DNA from 3 places in the Priestia sp. FSL W8-0524 genome. Region 3 is predicted to be linked to each of the others. Evidence: a T-box and tRNA genes for the amino acid it is inferred to sense, from the RefSeq annotation. Region 3 holds a T-box; the other regions hold tRNA genes.
What was found. The T-box of region 3 lies ahead of thrS (threonine--tRNA ligase). A T-box ahead of a tRNA ligase gene usually reads a tRNA of that ligase, here a tRNA-Thr.
Positions count from the first base shown of each region.

Region 1: it encodes a tRNA-Thr, which carries the amino acid that the T-box ahead of thrS (threonine--tRNA ligase) is inferred to sense. The anticodon was not compared.
Region 2: it encodes a tRNA-Thr, which carries the amino acid that the T-box ahead of thrS (threonine--tRNA ligase) is inferred to sense. The anticodon was not compared.

Region 1 is NZ_JBBOUG010000001.1:321,069-323,312, reverse strand. It holds tRNA gene NST66_RS01680 (tRNA-Ser) at 1-21, opposite strand, end outside; tRNA gene NST66_RS01675 (tRNA-Met) at 49-125, opposite strand; tRNA gene NST66_RS01670 (tRNA-Ala) at 156-231, opposite strand; tRNA gene NST66_RS01665 (tRNA-Pro) at 237-313, opposite strand; tRNA gene NST66_RS01660 (tRNA-Arg) at 318-394, opposite strand; tRNA gene NST66_RS01655 (tRNA-Gly) at 401-475, opposite strand; tRNA gene NST66_RS01650 (tRNA-Lys) at 485-557, opposite strand; tRNA gene NST66_RS01645 (tRNA-Gln) at 562-636, opposite strand; tRNA gene NST66_RS01640 (tRNA-Tyr) at 643-726, opposite strand; tRNA gene NST66_RS01635 (tRNA-Thr) at 735-810, opposite strand; tRNA gene NST66_RS01630 (tRNA-Val) at 815-890, opposite strand; rRNA gene rrf (5S ribosomal RNA) at 997-1,112, opposite strand; rRNA gene NST66_RS01620 (23S ribosomal RNA) at 1,176-2,244, opposite strand, start outside.
Region 2 is NZ_JBBOUG010000001.1:5,089,361-5,091,604, forward strand. It holds rRNA gene NST66_RS26625 (23S ribosomal RNA) at 1-498, shown strand, start outside; rRNA gene rrf (5S ribosomal RNA) at 608-723, shown strand; tRNA gene NST66_RS26635 (tRNA-Asn) at 733-807, shown strand; tRNA gene NST66_RS26640 (tRNA-Glu) at 811-885, shown strand; tRNA gene NST66_RS26645 (tRNA-Val) at 909-984, shown strand; tRNA gene NST66_RS26650 (tRNA-Thr) at 989-1,064, shown strand; tRNA gene NST66_RS26655 (tRNA-Tyr) at 1,073-1,156, shown strand; tRNA gene NST66_RS26660 (tRNA-Gln) at 1,164-1,238, shown strand; tRNA gene NST66_RS26665 (tRNA-Lys) at 1,243-1,315, shown strand; tRNA gene NST66_RS26670 (tRNA-Gly) at 1,325-1,399, shown strand; tRNA gene NST66_RS26675 (tRNA-Ala) at 1,422-1,497, shown strand; gene rocF (arginase) at 1,661-2,244, shown strand, end outside.
Region 3 is NZ_JBBOUG010000001.1:4,405,455-4,407,698, forward strand. It holds gene thrS (threonine--tRNA ligase) at 1-1,078, opposite strand, end outside; T-box leader at 1,122-1,370, opposite strand; gene ytxC (sporulation protein YtxC) at 1,431-2,244, opposite strand, start outside.

The DNA of each region.
Region 1 (2,244 bases), 4.1 Mb from region 3:
GCCGGACTTGGGTATTCCTCCGTATATTTATAACAAATGTAACTTATATGGTAGCGGCGGAGGGAGTCGAACCCACGACCTCACGGGTATGAACCGTACGCTCTAGCCAGCTGAGCTACACCGCCATATTATTCGTTACAATTATTTAATTTCATTGGTGGAGCCTAGCGGGATCGAACCGCTGACCTCCTGCGTGCAAGGCAGGCGCTCTCCCAGCTGAGCTAAGGCCCCATAAATGGTCGGGAAGACAGGATTCGAACCTGCGACCCCTTGGTCCCAAACCAAGTGCTCTACCAAGCTGAGCTACTTCCCGTTTATGGCGCGCCCGAGAGGAGTCGAACCCCTAACCTTTTGATCCGTAGTCAAACGCTCTATCCAATTGAGCTACGGGCGCTTTATATGGAGCGGAAGACGAGGTTCGAACTCGCGACCCCCACCTTGGCAAGGTGGTGTTCTACCACTGAACTACTTCCGCTTATTAAAATGAGCCATGAAGGACTCGAACCTTCGACCCTCTGATTAAAAGTCAGATGCTCTACCAACTGAGCTAATGGCTCTCTATGGCTGGGCTAGCTGGATTCGAACCAACGCATGACGGAATCAAAATCCGTTGCCTTACCGCTTGGCGATAGCCCAATAAAATGGTGGAGGGGGGCAGATTCGAACTGCCGAACCCGAAGGAGCGGATTTACAGTCCGCCGCGTTTAGCCACTTCGCTACCCCTCCGATATAAATGGTGCCGGCAAGAGGACTTGAACCCCCAACCTACTGATTACAAGTCAGTTGCTCTACCAGTTGAGCTACACCGGCACGGTGGTGGAGGATGACGGGATCGAACCGCCGACCCCCTGCTTGTAAGGCAGGTGCTCTCCCAGCTGAGCTAATCCTCCAAATATCATACACAACATTAAATGTGTATATAAGTTTTTTACAAATGAGCCAAATAAAAAACCCCTAGACTCTTTTACAAGAGCATAAAAAGGGGTCTTATTCATTGCCTGGCAACGTCCTACTCTCACAGGGACAAAGTCCCAACTACCATTGGCGCTAAAGAGCTTAACTTCCGTGTTCGGTATGGGAACGGGTGTGACCTCTTCGCTATCGCCACCAGACAAGAGATTGCTCTCTCAAAACTAGATAACAATTTGCTGAGTAAAGCTTACGCTTTTAAAAGTTTGGTTAAGTCCTCGATCGATTAGTATCAGTCAGCTACACATGTCGCCACGCTTCCACCTCTGACCTATCAACCTGATCATCTTTCAGGGATCTTACTAGCTTGCGCTATGGGAAATCTCATCTTGAGGGGGGCTTCATGCTTAGATGCTTTCAGCACTTATCCCGTCCACACATAGCTACCCAGCGATGCCTTTGGCAAGACAACTGGTACACCAGCGGTGTGTCCATCCCGGTCCTCTCGTACTAAGGACAGCTCCTCTCAAATTTCCTACGCCCACGACGGATAGGGACCGAACTGTCTCACGACGTTCTGAACCCAGCTCGCGTACCGCTTTAATGGGCGAACAGCCCAACCCTTGGGACCGACTACAGCCCCAGGATGCGATGAGCCGACATCGAGGTGCCAAACCTCCCCGTCGATGTGGACTCTTGGGGGAGATAAGCCTGTTATCCCCGGGGTAGCTTTTATCCGTTGAGCGATGGCCCTTCCATGCGGAACCACCGGATCACTAAGCCCGACTTTCGTCCCTGCTCGACTTGTAGGTCTCGCAGTCAAGCTCCCTTGTGCCTTTACACTCTACGAATGATTTCCAACCATTCTGAGGGAACCTTTGGGCGCCTCCGTTACATTTTAGGAGGCGACCGCCCCAGTCAAACTGCCCACCTGACACTGTCTCCCGGCCCGATCAGGGCCGCGGGTTAGAATTTCAATACAGCCAGGGTAGTATCCCACCGACGCCTCCACCGAAGCTAGCGCTCCGGCTTCTCAGGCTCCTACCTATCCTGTACAAGCTGTACCAAAATTCAATATCAGGCTACAGTAAAGCTCCACGGGGTCTTTCCGTCCTGTCGCGGGTAACCTGCATCTTCACAGGTACTATAATTTCACCGAGTCTCTCGTTGAGACAGTGCCCAGATCGTTACGCCTTTCGTGCGGGTCGGAACTTACCCGACAAGGAATTTCGCTACCTTAGGACCGTTATAGTTACGGCCGCCGTTTACTGGGGCTTCGATTCAGAGCTTCTCCCAAAGGATAACCCCTCCTCTTAACCTTCCAGCACCGGGCAG
Region 2 (2,244 bases), 680 kb from region 3:
TCCGCATGGAAGGGCCATCGCTCAACGGATAAAAGCTACCCCGGGGATAACAGGCTTATCTCCCCCAAGAGTCCACATCGACGGGGAGGTTTGGCACCTCGATGTCGGCTCATCGCATCCTGGGGCTGTAGTCGGTCCCAAGGGTTGGGCTGTTCGCCCATTAAAGCGGTACGCGAGCTGGGTTCAGAACGTCGTGAGACAGTTCGGTCCCTATCCGTCGTGGGCGTAGGAAATTTGAGAGGAGCTGTCCTTAGTACGAGAGGACCGGGATGGACACACCGCTGGTGTACCAGTTGTCTTGCCAAAGGCATCGCTGGGTAGCTATGTGTGGACGGGATAAGTGCTGAAAGCATCTAAGCATGAAGCCCCCCTCAAGATGAGATTTCCCATAGCGCAAGCTAGTAAGATCCCTGAAAGATGATCAGGTTGATAGGTCAGAGGTGGAAGCGTGGCGACATGTGTAGCTGACTGATACTAATCGATCGAGGACTTAACCAAACTTTAAAAGCGTAAGCTTTACTCAGCAACCTGTTACCTAGTTTTGAGAGAACAAAACTTTTTCAAAAAAGTCTTGCTTTCTTTATCAAATCATGTATAATATAATTTGTCTGGTGGCGATAGCGAAGAGGTCACACCCGTTCCCATACCGAACACGGAAGTTAAGCTCTTTAGCGCCGATGGTAGTTGGGACTTTGTCCCTGTGAGAGTAGGACGTTGCCAGGCTATTATTATTCCACAGTAGCTCAGTGGTAGAGCTATCGGCTGTTAACCGATCGGTCGTAGGTTCGAGTCCTACCTGTGGAGCCAACTGGCCCGTTGGTCAAGCGGTTAAGACACCGCCCTTTCACGGCGGTAACACGGGTTCGAATCCCGTACGGGTCACCATTTATTTTTATCTACATAATAGTGGAGGATTAGCTCAGCTGGGAGAGCACCTGCCTTACAAGCAGGGGGTCGGCGGTTCGATCCCGTCATCCTCCACCACCGTGCCGGTGTAGCTCAACTGGTAGAGCAACTGACTTGTAATCAGTAGGTTGGGGGTTCAAGTCCTCTTGCCGGCACCATTTATATCGGAGGGGTAGCGAAGTGGCTAAACGCGGCGGACTGTAAATCCGCTCCTTCGGGTTCGGCAGTTCGAATCTGCCCCCCTCCACCATTTTTATTGGGCTATCGCCAAGCGGTAAGGCAACGGATTTTGATTCCGTCATGCGTTGGTTCGAATCCAGCTAGCCCAGCCATAGAGAGCCATTAGCTCAGTTGGTAGAGCATCTGACTTTTAATCAGAGGGTCGAAGGTTCGAGTCCTTCATGGCTCATTTTAATAAGCGGAAGTAGTTCAGTGGTAGAACACCACCTTGCCAAGGTGGGGGTCGCGAGTTCGAACCTCGTCTTCCGCTCCATTTCTATATAAAAAAACATATTGGGGCCTTAGCTCAGCTGGGAGAGCGCCTGCCTTGCACGCAGGAGGTCAGCGGTTCGATCCCGCTAGGCTCCACCATACATATAAACGTACAACCTTTAAGCAATTTGCTTAAAGGTTTTTTTGTGTAGTTTCTACAAATTAGAATTGTATATATATTCAAAAAAGTGTCGAGTTGAGCCATCGCTCATTTAGCCGTTACAATAAGAGAGTAGCAACATTTGTGATGGGGGGACATATTATGAATAAGCTTTCAATTATTGGAGTACCAATGGATTTAGGTCAAACTCGCCGAGGGGTCGATATGGGGCCAAGTGCGATACGATATGCAGGTGTTATGGAACGCATCGAGAATATTGGATATAGTGTAGAAGATAAAGGGAATATTGAAATTGCCTTAGCTGAACGAGTACATAGTGATGAAAATACAAACTTAAAGAATTTAAAAGCTGTAGCGGATGCTAGCGAAAGACTTGCTCAGACCGTAAGTGATGTTATTACAAATAAAAGGTTTCCTTTAGTGCTAGGGGGAGATCACAGCATCGCTATCGGAACACTAGCAGGAGTAAGTCGTCATTATAAAAATTTGGGCGTAATTTGGTATGATGCACACGGAGATTTAAATACAGCAGATACGTCTCCTTCCGGAAATATTCACGGTATGCCATTGGCGGCAAGTATAGGTATAGGAGACGAAGCATTGACTCGAATTGGTGGCTATGCCCCTAAAGTCAAGCCCGAGAATATTGTGATTATCGGAGCCCGTTCTTTAGATGAAGGAGAAAAAGAGCTAATAAAGGAAAAAGGAATTAAAGTGTATACGAT
Region 3 (2,244 bases):
TATGAATACCTTGTTTGTACACCATCATGTGATGAGGACAGTTCATTGGACGAAGAACCAGGTCTTCGTTATCCATTTCCATTGCAGGGAACATGTCATCTTGATAGTGCTCCCAGTGACCAGACGTTTTGTAAAGTTCTACACTTCCAAGCACCGGCGTGTAAACGTGCTGATAACCAAGGCTTACTTCTTTATCTACGATATAACGCTCGATAATACGGCGGATCGTCGCACCTTTTGGAAGCCATAAAGGCAGACCTTGTCCTACTTTTTGAGAATTTGTAAATAAGTTTAACTCTTTACCAAGTTTACGGTGGTCACGTTCTTTTGCTTCTTCAAGAAGACGAAGATGCTCGTCTAAATCTGCTTTTGTAAAGAATGCTGTACCGTAAATACGCTGCAGCATTTGATTGTCGCTGTCTCCGCGCCAATAAGCACCTGCTACGCTTAATAGTTTAAACTCTTTAATTTTGCCTGTTGACGGCACGTGCACACCTCGGCAAAGATCAAAGAATTCGCCTTGTTGGTAAATCGTCACCTTTTCACCTGCTGGAATCGCATCGATCAATTCAAGCTTTAGTTCATCGCCAACTTCTTTAAAAAGTTGAATGGCTTCTTCACGAGAAACTTCTTTTCGTTCAATTTCAATATTTGAATTAACGATTTTTTTCATTTCTTTTTCAATTCTACCTAAATCTTCAGGAGTAATTGATTCTTCCATATCGATGTCATAGTAAAACCCATTTTCGATAACCGGGCCTACACCTAGCTGTACTTTTACATCTTTGTATAAACGTTTGATTGCTTGAGCCATTAAATGCGCTGTACTATGGCGCATAATTTCAAGCGCTTCAGGAGCATCTTGCGTAATGATTTCAAGACTGCCATCTTGTTCGATTGGCGTACGTAAATCCAGCAGCTCGCCGTTTACTTTACCTGCTAATGCTTTTTTCTTTAATCCCGGGCTAATAGAAGCCGCAATATCTTCTGTTGATGATCCTTTTGGATACTCTTTAACAGCTCCATCAGGAAATGTCATTTTGATTACTTCTGACACAACTTTCCACTCCTTTAACATAACTAATAAACTTTTTGTAAAAACAAAAAACTCGTCCCTTATAAAAAGGGACGAGTTGTGTATACACGCGGTACCACCCTTGTTTCCTCTTCGTATCTTGGATAACCCAAATAACCCGAAGCGGCTCGAGGTTTTATAACGGAAATTCCGTCAGTAATTACTAGAGACGCTGCTCGTTTACTACTGAAGTTTAGAGGTGGTAAGAATATATTCCGTGTTAGGAGATTTTCAGCCTAGATCTCCCTCTCTATAAACCGTAAATATACACTCATGTCCTCATCATAACTTGTGACATATAGCTGTTTTTCAATATGCATTTATTATATTCATTTTCAAAATAGAAATCAACCTTTCACGTTATATTTTGCTTTTGATCAAACGGAAATTCATTTTTTTCGTATAACATCACTTTTTCTTGAAAAATATTTTGAATGGTATAAACAAAATCATGATCATGCTGGTCGCTATACAGATGAATAGCAGCTGGAGATAAACTCAGCAAAGGCGCGATGATAGTTGAGTCTATGTATACTGATTCTTGTTCAGATAGAAAGGCCTCTGCTAGGGCTGCACATTCACGCTCCGGAACATATCTACTGCTTTGGTCGTACAATACAAACTTGTTTTTATTCAAATGCATTACATACACATCGCCTGTAGATGACTGTCTTTCATTAGCTGCTTGACGCAGCTGATGAATAAGAATTTGATAGTCTTGTTCAAGCTTATATTCATCAATCGCCAGCTCAGCATAATAGCGCAGCCGCTCTTGATATTCTTTTAAACGGAATTGGAGAAAAGACTCAAAGGTGAATGTTACATTATGAATGAAGAAGTCTTGAAGAGCCTGGCGGATAAGTAATTCTCTTGGAAGGGAAAATGTTTTTTGCGGAATTTCGCCTCTCTCTCCTTCCATAATCCCCCCCATAATTTGAAGCAGCAAATCTTGTTCTTCCTCTTCTGAATAGAAAAATTGTTCTTTTAATATGTTTACCATCATCTTTTTTTCTTTCTTTTTTAAAATCACGTGCGTTAATACCGGTATCACCATGTCTTGTAAAATGGCCTCTCGATTGTATGTCTCATCAATAACTAAAAGCTGATTATTCACCAACTTCAAGCACTGTGAACCATATGATAAAGCGCTTCGCTTCGCGCATAAAGAC